One region of the Streptomyces sp. NPDC020362 genome, then DNA from elsewhere that is predicted to be linked to it. Evidence: riboswitches for the same ligand, from Rfam matches in the RefSeq annotation. Region 1 holds a riboswitch; each other region holds the start of a gene.
The links. Region 1 has a riboswitch for cobalamin ahead of AB0H32_RS23605 ((2Fe-2S) ferredoxin domain-containing protein). Riboswitches for the same ligand answer to the same signal wherever they lie in the genome.

Region 1 (4,982 bases):
AGCAGGACGAAGGTGCCGTCGGAGTGGAGCAGGACGGGTGGGAGGTGGCCGGCACTGCTGTAGGTGATGTGCCGACGGTGCGTGTCGATCACAGCCTTGACCGCGGTCGTGGCCAGGGCTCCTTCGACCGAGCGGGCATACAGGCCCAGTACCTCCATCGCCCTGGCCGGCTCGTGCAGAGCGCGGACGGCGGCGGACAGGGCGCTGCGCAGCATGCCCATGGCGGCGGCGGCCTCCAGACCGTGACCGACCACGTCGCCCACGGCGAGGGCGAAGTCGCCGTCGGGCAGGTCCACCACGTCGTACCAGTCGCCGCACACGTTCAGTCCTTTGGTGGCGGGCAGGTAGCGCACCGCGACGTTCTGATGCCGGTCCAGGTCCGGCGAGTGCATCATCGCTTCCTGGAGAGTGACGGCGACCTTCCTTTCCCGGGCATGGGCCTGCCGCAACTGCTCGTTCAACAGTTGCAGCTCCCGCGCCCGCGCATACAGTTCGGCCTCGATGGCCTCGCGCTCTCCGAGCGGCTGACCCGGTTGCGAGCGGCCGGCATGGGACAGCACGAACTCGGTGACGTCCTCCACCCGGTGGATGATCCATGCCACTTCTTCGTCGGGCCCGATCACCGGGGTGTTGACGGGGGACCACCACCGTTCCTCGAACACTCCGGGGCGGTGGGGCACGGGGATGTCGTACTTCTGCACCGCCATCGTGTCCGGCTGCTGCGAGCGCAGGACCCGGTGCAGGGAGGCACTGAGGTTGCGCACCCCGTCGGCGTCCGGGTCTGCCGGGTTGTCGGGGAACGCGTCGAAGAGGTACTGCCCGACCAGGTCTTCCCGGGCGCGGCCGGTCGCCCGGCAGTAGGCCGCGTTGACGTCGAGGATCACGAGATCGCGGCCCATGACGAGGTACGGGCTGGGCGTGGCAGCGAACAACGCCTGGTAGTCGATCGGCGCTGGGCTCACAGGCGCTCTCCCGTTCTCCTCCGACGCCCCCTCTCCGGTTCCACTATGCGCGTTGCCGATCACCACGCCAGTGGGACGCCGTCTCGGAGTGTCGGAGAACCGCTGGTCAGGGGCGACGCTGCGGCTCCTGCCCGCGCTCTCCTGGTCCCCAGGCCCGCACCGCGATGCCGGTGGGGCGGGCGGCCACCGCCACCAGGTGGCCGAGAGGGACTCCGGGGCCGCCGCGCGCCGTCCCGGCGGGCGGGTACGTACGTCAGGACCGCGCCCGGGAAGTCACCCATGACGAGCAGGGTGTCCTCCGGATGGGCGTACGCGGCCACCCCGGCCCTCTCCGAGGCCGGGCCCGTGGGAACGGCCGGGGTCGAGGCCGGTCAGCGGGTGACGGGGGTGAGCGGACGGTCGGCGTCGCGCGGACGCACTGCGGCATGCGCCAAGAATGTTTGCGCGAGTGTGCTGCGGCCGCTCCCGTTGTGCCGATGGGGCCGTGATCCACCCAACACCTTTTTCTGTCAAGGGAGTTCGCGCGCCGGGTGTTGGCTGTCGGGAACGTCTCCCCTGCACAGTGCGGCCCGCCGCCGGTGTGGGTGCCGGGGCCTGGCGCGATTCTCCAGGAGGCCGGATGACGGCGTCCCGTCGGCGGTGGGATGATGTCCGGCGACAAGGCGACGGCGATCCGAGGAAGCCGGTGTGAATCCGGTGCGGTCCCGCCACTGTGATCGGTGAGCGAGTTCCGACAGGCCACGGCCCGAGAGGGCGGGAAGGCCGGGACGAGCGACGACCCGAGAGCCAGGAGACTCACGCGGTCGCCTCCTCGACGGACACCGGGGCGGATCTCCCCGGGGAGGGGTGGTGCGGCATGCCCGGGAGGCCGGCCGAAGAGATGTCGGGTGACGAGGCGGCTGCGGGGGCAGCCGGACCGGCGCCGTGCCGCGTCGTCGTGTGCCGGGACTGCTGCTGCGGCAGTCCCAAGGTGACCAGCGTCGATCATGGGGCGCAGACCGCCCGGCTGCGTGCGGAGGTGCCCGTGCGCATCTCGGCCTGCCTCGACGTGTGCGAGCAGGCCAACGTCATCGTCGTACAGCCCTCCGCCGCAGGGCGGGCCGCCGGTGGCCGACCGGTCTGGCTGGGCCTGGTCAACGATCCCGACGCGACGCAGGACATCACCGACTGGGTGCGCGCGGGCGGGCCGGGCATCGTGCCCCTGCCGGAGATCCTCGGCCTCTACGCCTTCACACCACCGCGCCTTGCCGGGGCTTCCCAGGACCGGCGCGGCGCCGGCCTCCCCTGAGAGCGGAACCGGACGGCATGGGGCAGTCGCGAGGCACGGGGACACCCGGAACCGGGCCTGCCGCGCGGCGCGCCGGAACGGCACCGGGTACTCGGTGACCGGCCGTGCGCTCCAGCTGCCCAGGGGCTACGGCCACCTCGGCGCGTCCGGCATCGATCGGCGCGTCCGGTGCCGATCAGCGCGTCCAGCATCGAGAAAACGTCCGTGACCTGCGCGTCCACCAGATCCTGGAAGGAACCGACGAGATCATGCGTGTCATTGTGGCCCGCGGCCTGACGGAGGCTCTCGGATGAGCGGAACCGAAGAACCCGTCCTCCTGCACACCGCAGGGCGGGCCGCACACATCACCCTCAACCGGCCGAAGGCCATCAACGCACTGTCCCACCCGATGGTGCGCCGCATCGACGAGGCCCTGACCGCCTGGGAGCACGATCCGGCCGTGGAGACCGTGGTCGTCACCGGGGCGGGGGAGCGCGGGCTGTGCGCGGGCGGCGACATCCGCGCCGTCCACGACGACGCCCGCGACGGCGACGGCACCGCCTCGGCCGCCTTCTGGCGTGACGAGTACCGCCTCAACGCCCGCATCGCCCGCTACCCCAAGCCGTACGTCGCCCTGATGGACGGCATCGTCATGGGCGGCGGCGTCGGGATCTCCGCCCACGGCAGCGTCCGGGTCGTCACCGAGCGGTCGAGGGTCGCCATGCCCGAGACCGGCATCGGCTTCGTCCCCGACGTCGGCGGCACCTACCTGCTCGCTCTCACCCCGGGCGAACTGGGCACCCACCTCGCGCTGACCGGGGCGCAGATCGGTGCCGGCGACGCCCTGCTCTGCGGGCTCGCCGACCACTATCTGCCGTCCACCGGCCTCGACGCCTTCGTCGACGACCTCGCCGAGATGCCCGTACGAGACGCCCTCCGGCGCCACGTACAGCCGCCGCCGCAGGGTGAGCTGGCCGCCCGGCGCGAGTGGATCGACGCCTGTTACGCCGCCGGCACGGTGGAGGAGATCGTGCAGCGGCTGCTCGCCCACGGCGACCCGGCCGCGAAGGAGGCGGCGGAGACCCTTCTCACCAGGTCACCGACGTCTGTGAAGGTCACTCTGGCCGCCCTGCTCCGTGCCCGGCGCCTCGGTCCCCTCGAGCGCGTCCTCGACCAGGAGTACCGCGTCTCCTGCGCGGCCCTGAGCACGCACGACCTGGTGGAGGGCATCCGCGCCCAGGTCGTCGACAAGGACCGCAACCCGCGCTGGTCGCCCGCGACCCTCGCCGAGGTCACCGACGCCGACGTCGAACGCTTCTTCACCCCGCTCGGCGAGCACGAGCTGGGACTCGCCGGGCCCGGCACCGCCCCGGAGACGGCCTGGTGAGCCGAACCGTCGCGGGCGGCGTGCATGCCGAACTCGACGTGACCGCAGCGGTGTTGTATGCCGAGCGCCGCCCGGGACCGGTTCGGACAGCTGCGCATGCCGACCGTGGCGGCGGGGGCCGGACAGGCCGAGGCCATGGAGACGTCGCCGAGGCGTCCGCCGTGAACGGCGCTCATTCCACACGGTGTTCGCGACTGCCGACCGGAAGGCGGGCCTGGGCGCCCTCGGCGACGAGCGGCCCGCCGCGTTCCGTCACCGCTGCCCCGTCCGCCCCTGCCGCGGCCACCCGGTGCGAGAGGAAGATCACGCGGGGTGGACGCGGTCTTGGCCGTGCCCGCGTGGCGCGGTACGGTCTGTCCGATATCGACGACGGCGAGACGGAAGCCGGTGGAAATCCGGCACGGTCGCGCCACTGTATGCGAGACGCCTTGAGGAGCGCCTCGTGAGTCAGACCCGTGGCCGTCGTCCACTGCACCACCGAGATGGGACGCGAACTCCCAGAGGAGGTTCTGCCATGGCGCAGACCGTCGCCCAGCCGACAGCCACCACTCCCGTCGTTCCCGCCACGCTGCCGCTGAAGGCGATAGCTCCCTGGGCGGTCTTCTTCGGCATCCTGATGCTGGTCCTGCTCTACTTCGTCGGCGCCGAGCAGGGCGCCACCTCCGTGTTCAACGGCACGGACGTCCACGAATGGGTCCACGACGCCCGCCACCTGCTCGGCTTCCCCTGCCACTGACGCGAGGGACGCCGCACGCCCATGAACTCCGCAACGGTAAGAAATCTCCTCGTGCGGGGCATGCTCGCCGGCCTGGCGGCCGGCGTGCTCGCCCTGGTCGTCGCCTATCTCCTCGGTGAGCCGAACGTCGACAAGGCGATCGGCTTCGAGGAGGCGCACTCCCACGAGCACGAGATGGAAGTCGTCTCCCGCTCCCTGCAGTCCACCGCCGGTCTCGCCACCGGCGTCCTCGTCTACGGGGTCGCCTTCGGCGGTATCGCCGCGCTGGCGTACTGCTTCGCGCTCGGCCGGGTGGGCCGCTTCGGCCCGCGGGCGACCGCGCTGCTGCTGTCCGGCTGCGCGCTCGTCGCCGTGTACGTCGTCCCGTTCCTGAAGTACCCGGCCAATCCGCCGTCGGTCGGCAACCCCGACACCATCGGCAAGCGGACCACCCTGTACTTCCTGATGATGCTCCTCAGCGTGCTTCTCGCGATCGCGGCGACCATCCTCGGCAAGCGGCTCGCGCCGTCGCTGGGCACCTGGTGGGCGACCGTGGTTGCGGTGGCCTCCTTCGCCGTCGTGATCGGCCTGGCCTACGAGTTCCTGCCGGTCATCAACGAGGTGCCGAAGGACTTCCCGGCCACCCTGCTG
Region 2 (4,982 bases), on a different contig from region 1:
GTCGTCTTCAGGCCCGACTTCCAGGCGTAGGCGTACATCGAGGAGAGCTTGCCGATCGTCGGCGTCTCCAGGAACAGGTTCAGGGACTGTGCCTGGTCCAGGTACGGGGTGCGGGCCGCGGCCATGTCGATGAGCCCGCGCTGCGGGATCTCCCAGGCCGTGCGGTACAGCGCCCGCACGTCGGCCGGGATCCACACGAAGTCCTGCACGGAGCCGTTGGAGTCGCGCAGCGCCTCACGGGTGCGCGCGTCCCAGACGCCCAGCTCCTTCAGGTCCTGCACCAGGTACGAGTTGACCTGGAGGAACTCGCCGGACAGGGTCTCGCGCTTGAACAGGTTGGAGACCTGCGGCTCGATGCACTCGTACACGCCCGCGATGGAGGCGATGGTCGCGGTCGGGGCGATCGCGAGGAGCAGCGAGTTGCGCATGCCGACCGCGGCGATCCGCTCGCGCAGCGCCGCCCAGCGCTCGGGCCAGGCCGGCTCGACGCCGTAGTGGTCGGGGTGCAGGACACCCTGGGCCGTACGGGTCTTCTCCCAGGCGGGCAGCGGGCCGCTGCGCTCGGCGAGGTCGGCGGAGGCCTCGTACGCGGCGAGCATGATGCGCTCGGCGATCCGCGTGGACAGGGCCTTGGCCTCGGGCGAGCCGAAGGGCAGACGCAGCTTGAAGAAGACGTCCTGCAGACCCATCGCACCCAGGCCCACCGGACGCCACCTGGCGTTGGAGCGGCCCGCCTGCTCGGTCGGGTAGAAGTTGATGTCCACGACACGGTCGAGGAAGGTGACGGCCGTGCGGACGGTCTCGTCCAGGCGCTTCCAGTCGATGTCCCCGTCGCTCACGAAGGCACCGAGGTTGACCGACCCCAGGTTGCAGACCGCGGTCTCCCCGTCGTCCGTGACCTCCAGGATCTCCGTGCAGAGGTTGGAGGAGTGGACGACGTGGCCCGGGGTCGCCGTCTGGTTGGCCGTGCGGTTGGCGGCGTCCTTGAAGGTCATCCAGCCGTTGCCGGTCTGCGCGAGGGTGCGCATCATGCGGCCGTACAGGTCACGGGCCGGGATGGTCTTCTTCGCGAGCCCCGCCGCCTCCGCCCTGCGGTAGGCGGCGTCGAACTCCTCGCCCCACAGGTCGACCAGCTCCGGCACGTCCGCCGGGGAGAACAGCGACCACTGCTCGTCGGCGTTGACCCGGCGCATGAACTCGTCCGGGATCCAGTGCGCGAGGTTCAGGTTGTGCGTACGGCGGGCGTCCTCACCGGTGTTGTCCCGCAGCTCCAGGAACTCCTCGATGTCGGAGTGCCAGGTCTCCAGGTACACGGCCGCGGCACCCTTGCGCCGGCCGCCCTGGTTCACGGCGGCCACCGAGGCGTCCAGGGTCTTCAGGAACGGGACGATGCCGTTGGAGTGCCCGTTGGTGCCGCGGATCAGCGAACCGCGCGAACGGATGCGGGAGTACGACAGACCGATGCCGCCGGCGTGCTTCGAGAGACGGGCGACCTGGTGGTAGCGGTCGTAGATGGAGTCCAGCTCGTCCAGCGGGGAGTCCAGCAGGTAGCAGGACGACATCTGGGGGTGCCGCGTGCCGGAGTTGAACAGGGTGGGGGAGGAGGGCAGGTAGTCCAGGCGGCTCATGAGCCCGTAGAGCGACGCGACCTCGTCCACCGCGCGGGCGCTGTCGTCCTCGGCGAGACCGGCGGCCACACGCAGCATGAAGTGCTGGGGCGTCTCGATGACCTGGCGGGTGATCGGGTGGCGCAGCAGGTAGCGGCTGTGCAGGGTGCGCAGGCCGAAGTAGCCGAAACGGTCGTCGGCGACCGGGTCGATCAGGGAGTCCAGCCGGCCGGCGTGCAGCCGGACGAACTCGGCGGTGCGGTCGGCGACGAGGCCCTCACGGTGGCCCACGGCGACGGACTCGGTGAAGGACGTCACGCCCTGCGAGGCGGCCTCCGCGCGGATGGAGAGGGTCAGCAGCCGGGCGGCCAGCCGGGAGTAGGCAGGGTCCTCGGAGATGAGGCCGGCGGCCGCCTCCGTGGCCAGCTCGCGCAACTCCGCCTCGTCGGCCCGCGCGGACCGGCCGCGCAGCGCGGCCGCGGCGACCCGGCCGGGGTCGGCGTCGGGGAGGTCGGCGGTCAGCTCGGTCAGGGTCCGCAGCAACGCGGCACCGGGACCGTCGGTCTCCACCGGGGCTCCGGTCGCCGGGGTGGCTGAAGCCGGTTCGGCTGGCGCGATGGTCACGTGGGGCTCTCCCTCGCTCGGCACGGGGCCTTGCGGAGGGCAGGGGGCAGCACGACGGCGCACGGCGTCGCGTCCACCAGCCCACTCCACGAGGCCCGGACGTCTCAAGGCACCCGGGCCGGACGGCCGGGTGCGCGCTGCCGACAGGTCCTCGGACTGACACGGGCGTGCGGATGCACGCAAGTACACCGTTGCGGGACAGTTCCGGATTCGCACCGGATTCCCCTGCGACGACAGCGAGGATGAGCATACATCTAGTGCCGGGCTGTCGTGTCACCCCCAGATGTTGTGTCGCCGTGGCTTCAGAGGGTCAACTCGTAGGTGAGGAGAGTGATGTCGTCCAGGTGGGGGAGGGGATTCCAGTCCCGCTCGGGTGTGCGAAGGAAACCCAGGCGCTCGTAGATGCGGTGGGCGCTGTGCATGGTGCGCTGGGTGGACAGGACGATGCCTGTGCAACCCGGGGTGCTGCGGGCCCGGTCGATGCAGGCGAGGACGAGTGCCTCGCCGACGCCCTGGCCGCGGGCGGCTGCCGCGACGGCGAGCATGCGGATCTCGGCCTCTCCCGGGGCCGCGATGTCGGCCATGGGGCCGCCGGAGGGGACGAAGGCGACTCCGCCCAGGACCGTTGTGTCCCGGACGGCCACGAGAACCTCGGCTGCGGCTGCTCGTTTGGCCACGTCTCTCAGCTCACCGAGGTACTCGTCGCTCTCGCCGAAGTCCAGGAGGCCGTCCTGGAGGTAGGCCTGGGCGGTGAGTTCTCCGAGGGCGGCGTATTCGGTGGGGGCTGCGAGGCGGATCACGAGGTCCATGCCGGTGAGTGTGCACGAAACAGCGGGCCGCCGTGGTGGGTGGTTCCCGGCGGCCCGCTGTGGGGTGTGTGGTTGCTCGCGCCCACGCGGCGGGGCCGCATGCCCATACGGCCCCGCGCCCCTTTCGGGGCGCCCTAGTGGGCGCTTCCTGCCGTAGCGGGCGGGAGTTCCACCTCGACTCCCGGCTCGCCCGCGTCCGCCGTGTAGTCCTCCGGGCTGGTCTCGTCGAGGCCCTCGGGGGCCTTCACGGCCTTCAGGACGACGGTCAGGACCAGCGTGACGAGCACGTTCAGCACGAAGGCCGTCAGGCCGATGTAGCCGATCTCGCCGATGCCGGGGATCTCCTTGGCGCTGCCGCCGAAGTGTTTCTGGGTCGGGGAGGCGACCCCGTAGGCGGCCGCCGTGCCGTAGACCATGCCGACCGCCCAGCCGGCCAGCAGCGCCCAGCGGTGGAACCAGCGCGTGAACAGGCCGCCGACCAGCGCCGGGAAGGTCTGCAGGATCCAGATGCCGCCCAGCAGCTGGAAGTTGATGGCGACCGTCTTGTCCATGGTCAGGACGAAGACCAGCGCGCCGACCTTCACCAGCAGCGACACGAACTTGGAGACCTGGGCCTCCTGCTTCGGTGTGGCGTCCGGCTTGAGGAAGTCCTTGTAGATGTTGCGGGTGAAGAGGTTCGCCGCCGCGATCGACATGATGGCCGCCGGGACCAGCGCGCCGATGCCGATCGCCGCGAAGGCCACGCCCGCGAACCAGTCCGGGAACATGTCCTCGAACAGCTGCGGGATCGCCAGCTGGCCGTTGGTGACCTTCACACCGGCCGCGATCGCCATGAAGCCGAGCAGGGCCAGCAGGCCCAGCATCAGCGAGTACAGCGGCAGGATCGTGGTGTTGCGGCGGATCACCTCACGGCTCCTGGACGACAGCGTCGCGGTGATCGAGTGCGGGTACATGAACAGCGCGAGAGCCGAGCCGAGCGCCAGTGTGGCGTACGTCCACTGGCCCGCCTCCGGCGGGGCGAGCGCGCCGCGCTGCTTGCCGGTGGCGGGGTTGACCTGGTTGAGCGCGTGACCCGCCTTGGCGAAGATGTCGTCGAACCCGCCGAGCTTGATCGGGATGTAGATGATCGCCACCACGATCACGATGTAGATCAGCGTGTCCTTGACGAACGCGATCAGCGCGGGGGCGCGCAGGCCCGAGGAGTAGGTGTACGCCGCCAGCACACCGAAGGCGATGAGCAGGGGCAGGTCCTTCACGAACCAGTTGGTGTTGTCACCGCCGCCCACGCCCATCACGTCCAGCACCGCCTGGATGCCGACGAGCTGGAGCGCGATGTACGGCATCGTGGCCAGGATGCCGGTCAGCGCCACGGCCAGCGACAGGCCCTTGGAGCCGAAGCGGCCGCGCACGAAGTCCGAGGTCGTCACATAGCCGTGCTTGTGGGACACCGACCACAGGCGGGGCAGGAACGTGAAGATCAGCGGGTAGACCAGGATCGTGTAGGGCACCGCGAAGAATCCGGCCGCGCCCGCCGCGTAGATCGCCGCCGGTACGGCGACGAACGTGTACGCCGTGTACAGGTCTCCGCCGAGCAGGAACCAGGTGACCCAGGTGCCGAACGACCGTCCGCCCAGGCCCCATTCGTCCAGGGAGTGCTCATTGTCGGCCCTGCGCCAGCGGGCGGCCAGGAAGCCCATGACCGTGACGGCCAGGAAGAAGAAGATGAAGACGCCGAGCGCGACGCCGTTGACGCCGCCCTTCACTGCGCCGCACCCCCCTTCGTGTCCCTGCGGCCGCGCTGGTCACGCTGCCAGAGCTGGTACGCCAGCACCGTGAGCGCGGTGGAGATCAGCACCCACAGCATCTGGTACCAGTAGAAGAACGGGATCCCGATGAAGGCCGGATCCGTCTTGGCGTACGAGCCGACCCACAGCATCGCCGC
Region 3 (4,982 bases), on a different contig from region 1:
GAAGCCGCACCGCCGAGCAGCCGAGCAGCCGAGCAGCCGAGCAGCCGAGCGTCACCGCAGAACCGATGAAACGGGATCACTCCGTCCACCAGGGCCACGTCGACCGGCCTGGCACCCGCTCGCACGGCGCAGGGTTCGCCCGTCCACACCACCGCCCGGCGGCGGAGGCCTGCACCGGGGTCGCGCGTTGCCCTCGGACCGTCTCCCGTGGATCGCCCGTCACCGCGCGCCGGCCCCTGGGCCGCCGCCCGGCGGCCGGTCCTCCCGGACCTCGTGGCAGTACGCCGCCGGGGGCGGCCGGCCAGGTGACCGGAATCTCTTTCACGGGCCCCCGGACCGGCTGCGGGCCTACTCGCGAGGCCGGTGGCCAAGGGGCGTCTGAGGCTTCGATTCCGGACAGAACCCCGGACTCTCCCTGTCGATACCCCGACGCCTGCTCCAGTTCACCTTCCGTTCACCCAGGTTGCCTACGGTCCAACAACCAATGACCTCGAATGATTGCCTGGGTAAATGGAAAGCTTCTCGCTGATCCTCGCGATTGTGGTCGTGACCGCACTCGCGTTTGATTTCACGAACGGTTTCCACGACACCGCCAACGCGATGGCCACGACCATCTCGACCGGTGCACTCAAGCCCAAGGTCGCGGTGGCCATGTCCGCCGCCCTCAACCTTGTGGGCGCTTTCCTCTCCGTGGAGGTCGCCAACACGATCTCCAAGGGTCTCGTCGATGAGAACGGCATCCGTCCCGAGGTCATCTTCGCCGCCCTCGTCGGCGCGATCCTCTGGAACCTGGTGACCTGGCTCGTGGGCCTGCCCTCCAGTTCCTCGCACGCCCTGATGGGCGGCCTGATCGGCGCCACCGTCGCCTCCGCGGGCTTCGGTGCGGTCCACGGTGACGTCCTGGTCACCAAGGTTCTGCTGCCGGCGGTCGCCGCCCCGGTCGTGGCCGGTCTCGCGGCGCTGCTCGCCACCCGGTTCTCCTACGGCATCGGCCGAGGCGCCGAGGGCGAGGCCACCCGCAAGGGCTACCGCGCCGGACAGATCGCCTCCGCCGGCCTGGTCTCGCTCGCCCACGGCACCAACGACGCCCAGAAGACGATGGGCATCATCACGCTCGCGCTGATCGCGGGCGGTGCGATCGCCCCCGGCTCCAACCCTCCCACCTGGGTGATCCTCTCGGCCGGCCTCGCCATCGCGCTCGGCACCTACATCGGCGGCTGGCGCATCATCCGCACCATGGGCACGGGGCTCACCGACCTGGAGCCGCGACAGGGCTTCGCCGCCCAGACCAGCGCGGCCACGGCCATCCTGGCCTCCTCCCACCTGGGCTTCTCCCTCTCCACCACCCATGTCGTCTCCGGCTCGGTGATGGGTGCGGGCGTCGGCCGCAAGGGCGGTGTGGTCCGCTGGTCCACCGCGACCCGCATGGCCGTCGCCTGGGTGCTCACCCTCCCGGCCGCCGCGCTGGTCGGCGCGGGCGCCGAGTCCCTGACAGACCTGGGCGACTGGGGCACCGCGGTCGTCGCCGTCTTCCTCGTCGGCACCAGCGCCGGGATCTGGAAGCTGTCCCGCCGCGAGGTCGTCGACCACACCAACGTCGTCGCCGACGACGCCGATCCGGCCGGCGTGGTGACCACCGCCATCGCCGCGGTGACCCCGCCCCCCGCGGGCGTCGTCACCGAGGACCTGACGGCCACCATCCCGGCTCCGGCCGCCACCGACCCGGCCCCGGCGACGCCTCCGGCCGCCACCGTCTGACCCCGAGCACCCGGTAACTGAAGGAAGCATCCCCATGAAGATCGACTGGGCGGCCCTCGGCTCCGTCTTCGGCGTCAGCCTCGTGTTCGCGGTGGGCCTGGTGACCCTGTTCACCCTCGGTGTCAACGGCCTGTCGCGGCGCGAGAAGGCCGCCGCGCAGGGCGGATCCGCGGCACTGGCCGTGACGGGTGCGTACGTGTGCTTCGCGGCCTGTGCGGCTGCGGTGGCGTACGGGATCTATCTGATCGTGGCCAAGGCCTGACACCCGAAGGCCAGGGCCTGACTCCCGAAGGTCGACGCCCGGCCCTCGAAAGGTCCGATACCGCCCTGCCGGGGCCCCTCACGGGTGCCCGGGCAGGGCGGTCGCCCGTTCGTCAGGGGCGTCCTTCACCGCCACGCTGGCCCGGGATGTCGGACCCGTCCTGGCCCGACCAGTGCATGGTCACCGTGAAGTGCGCCTCCGCGGACCCCTGGGCCACGACCACCCCCGCCTCCGCGCTCACGGTGATGCCGAACTCGACCGTGACCTTCTCCGGCGGTCTCGTCAGCCCGCGGGCCTCGTGCACCAGCGCGCCCAGCGCCGGCCGTACCCGGGCGAGCGCCTGCTGGAGGGTCTCCTCCGCCCCGCCGCCCCGCGAGACCCGCTGCACTCCGGCGGGCCCTTCGCCCGCCACCTCCAGCAGGACGACCTGACCGTCGTCCAGCAGCATCTCGCCCACGTACGCCACCGTGCGTCTCCTCCCGCGTCCGTTCCATCCCGTATGACACGTACGCGCTATTGCAGATCCTCACGGTCCGTGAGCACAAGGAGGCGCCCCGAATGCCGCCCGGGCGACGGGGAATTCACCGCAAGCCGGTCGTCCGGCGCCGCCCGGCGTGTCGGCGATGTGGGCCTCAGCACAGTCCACCGTTGCTGGTCAAAGGCAAGTTGACGGCCCTTCCGGGTGCGTGGTGGACTGCCCGGGCCATGTACGGCGGCAGAAGAGGAAGCCGGTGCGAATCCGGCGCGGTCCCGCCACTGTCACCGGGGAAGAACACCCCGGGAGCCAGGAACTCTCACCGCCGGTCTCGTCGAACCAGGGCGCGGACACCCTGAGTGAGGACACATATCGTCATGCTCGGCCGCCGATCCAGGACCAGTACCAGGCCCGCCCCTGAGCCCACGGCCGGCTGAGCCGATGGGTGCCGATCGCTCATACGCGTACGGCGCCGCAGCCGGCCTTCTCGGTGATCTGCTCCTCGGCGATCCGCGCCGCGGGCATCCGGTCGCCGTGTTCGGGCGTACGGCCGCGGCCGTGGAGCGGGTGCTGTGGCACGACCACCGTGGCTGGGGCGCGCTGCACACCGCTGTGTGCGCCGGCGGCGCCGTCGCCCTCGGCGTCGTCGCCGAACGGGCCGTACGCCGCTCCCCCGTCGCCTCGGCCGCACTGGCCGGTGCCGCCACCTGGGCGGTCGTCGGGGGCACTTCGCTGGCCCGGGAGGCCCGGACCATCGGGCGTGCCCTGGAGGCCGGGGACGTCGAGGCGGCGCGGGCGCGGCTGCCGCATCTGTGCGGCCGGGATCCGCAGGCCCTCGACGCCGACGGGATCGCCCGGGCCGTCGTGGAGTCCGTCGCCGAGAACACCTCCGACGCCGTCGTGGGCGCGCTGGTGTGGGGTGCGGTGGGCGGGGTGCCGGGGCTGCTCGGGTTCCGGGCCGTCAACACCCTGGATGCGATGGTGGGTCACAAGTCGGCCCGCTTCCGGCGCTACGGCTGGGCCTCCGCCCGCCTCGACGACGTCGCCGGCTGGCCGGGGGCGCGGCTGACCGCCGTACTCGCCGCCGCGGCCGGGCCCGATCCCCGCGGCGCCCTGCGCGCCTGGCGGGCCGACGCGCGCAGGCATCCGAGCCCCAACGCCGGGCCCGTCGAAGCCTCGTTCGCGGGTGCGCTCGGTGTGCGGCTGGGCGGGACGCTGTCCTACGGCGGGCGCGTCGAACACCGGCCCGTCCTCAACGGGAACACCGGGCGGTCCGTCCAAATCACCGACATCGACCGGGCCGTACGGCTCTCCCGCCGCATCGGCCTGCTCGCGCTCGGCGTCTCCGTCGCCGCGCGCCGACTCGTGAAGGGACGTGCGAAGTGAGCGGTGGTCTCCTCGTCGCCGGCACCACCTCCGACGCCGGCAAGAGCGTCGTGACGGCCGGGATCTGCCGGTGGCTGGTGCGCCGGGGCGTCAAGGTCGCGCCCTTCAAGGCGCAGAACATGTCCCTCAACTCGTTCGTGACGCGTCAGGGCGCGGAGATCGGGCGGGCGCAGGCCATGCAGGCCCAGGCCTGCCGGATCGAGCCGACCGCGCTGATGAACCCCGTGCTGCTCAAGCCCGGTGGTGAGCGCAGCAGCCAGGTGGTGCTGCTGGGCCGGCCGGTGGGCGAGATGAGCGCACGCGGCTACCACGGAGGGCGCCAGCAGCAGTTGCTGGGCACGGTCCTGGACTGTCTGGCCGAGTTGCGGGGCACATATGACGCGGTGATCTGTGAGGGGGCGGGTTCGCCCGCGGAGATCAATCTGCGGCGGACCGACATCGTGAACATGGGGATCGCGCGGGGCGCGCGGCTGCCCGTGCTCGTCGTCGGCGACATCGACCGGGGCGGTGTCTTCGCCTCCTTCTTCGGCACGGTCGCCCTGCTCTCGCCCGAGGACCAGGAGCTGGTCGCCGGGTTCCTGGTGAACAAGTTCCGGGGGGACGTCTCCCTGCTGGAGCCGGGCCTGGACATGCTGCACGGGCTCACCGGGCGGCGCACGTACGGGGTCCTGCCCTTCCGGCACGGGCTCGGCATCGACGAGGAGGACGGACTGCGGGTGTCCCTGCGGGGCACGGTCCGGGAGTCGTCCGTGGCTCCCCCGGTCGGCGAGGACGTCCTGCGGGTCGCCGTCTGCGCCATCCCGCTCATGTCGAACTTCACGGACGTGGACGCGCTGGCCGCCGAACCGGGCGTCGTGGTCCGGTTCGTGGACCGGCCGGAGGAACTGGCGGACGCCGACCTCGTGGTGATCCCGGGGACGCGCGGGACCGTACGGGCGCTGCAGTGGCTGCGCGAGCGCGGGCTCGCGGACGCGCTCGTTGGGCGGGCCCGCGAAGGCCGCCCGGTCCTCGGCATCTGCGGCGGCTTCCAGATCCTCGGCGAGCACATCGAGGACGACGTCGAGTCGCGGGCCGGCGCGGTCCCCGGGCTCGGTGTGCTGC

Region 2: linked by a shared signal. The riboswitch ahead of AB0H32_RS04215 (ribonucleoside-diphosphate reductase subunit alpha) and the one ahead of AB0H32_RS23605 ((2Fe-2S) ferredoxin domain-containing protein) in region 1 are both predicted to bind cobalamin.
Region 3: linked by a shared signal. The riboswitch ahead of AB0H32_RS09335 (cobalamin biosynthesis protein) and the one ahead of AB0H32_RS23605 ((2Fe-2S) ferredoxin domain-containing protein) in region 1 are both predicted to bind cobalamin.

Annotation. Positions count from the first base shown of each region.
Region 1 covers NZ_JBFAET010000067.1:14,901-19,882, forward strand. The annotation lists gene AB0H32_RS23600 (SpoIIE family protein phosphatase) at 1-962, opposite strand, end outside; cobalamin riboswitch at 1,638-1,759, shown strand; gene AB0H32_RS23605 ((2Fe-2S) ferredoxin domain-containing protein) at 1,843-2,250, shown strand; partial or broken gene AB0H32_RS23610 (acyl-CoA dehydrogenase family protein) at 2,333-2,543, shown strand; gene AB0H32_RS23615 (enoyl-CoA hydratase/isomerase family protein) at 2,540-3,616, shown strand; partial or broken gene AB0H32_RS23620 (enoyl-CoA hydratase) at 3,768-3,875, shown strand; cobalamin riboswitch at 3,950-4,094, shown strand; gene AB0H32_RS23625 (CbtB-domain containing protein) at 4,131-4,352, shown strand; gene AB0H32_RS23630 (CbtA family protein) at 4,374-4,982, shown strand, end outside.
Region 2 covers NZ_JBFAET010000005.1:122,854-127,835, reverse strand. The annotation lists gene AB0H32_RS04215 (ribonucleoside-diphosphate reductase subunit alpha) at 1-2,231, opposite strand, end outside; cobalamin riboswitch at 2,356-2,494, opposite strand; gene AB0H32_RS04210 (GNAT family N-acetyltransferase) at 2,534-3,040, opposite strand; gene mctP (monocarboxylate uptake permease MctP) at 3,175-4,803, opposite strand; gene AB0H32_RS04200 (DUF3311 domain-containing protein) at 4,800-4,982, opposite strand, start outside.
Region 3 covers NZ_JBFAET010000015.1:47,596-52,577, reverse strand. The annotation lists gene AB0H32_RS09350 (inorganic phosphate transporter) at 511-1,758, shown strand; gene AB0H32_RS09345 (hypothetical protein) at 1,793-2,020, shown strand; gene AB0H32_RS09340 (CU044_2847 family protein) at 2,133-2,486, opposite strand; cobalamin riboswitch at 2,693-2,835, shown strand; gene AB0H32_RS09335 (cobalamin biosynthesis protein) at 2,937-3,881, shown strand; gene AB0H32_RS09330 (cobyric acid synthase) at 3,878-4,982, shown strand, end outside.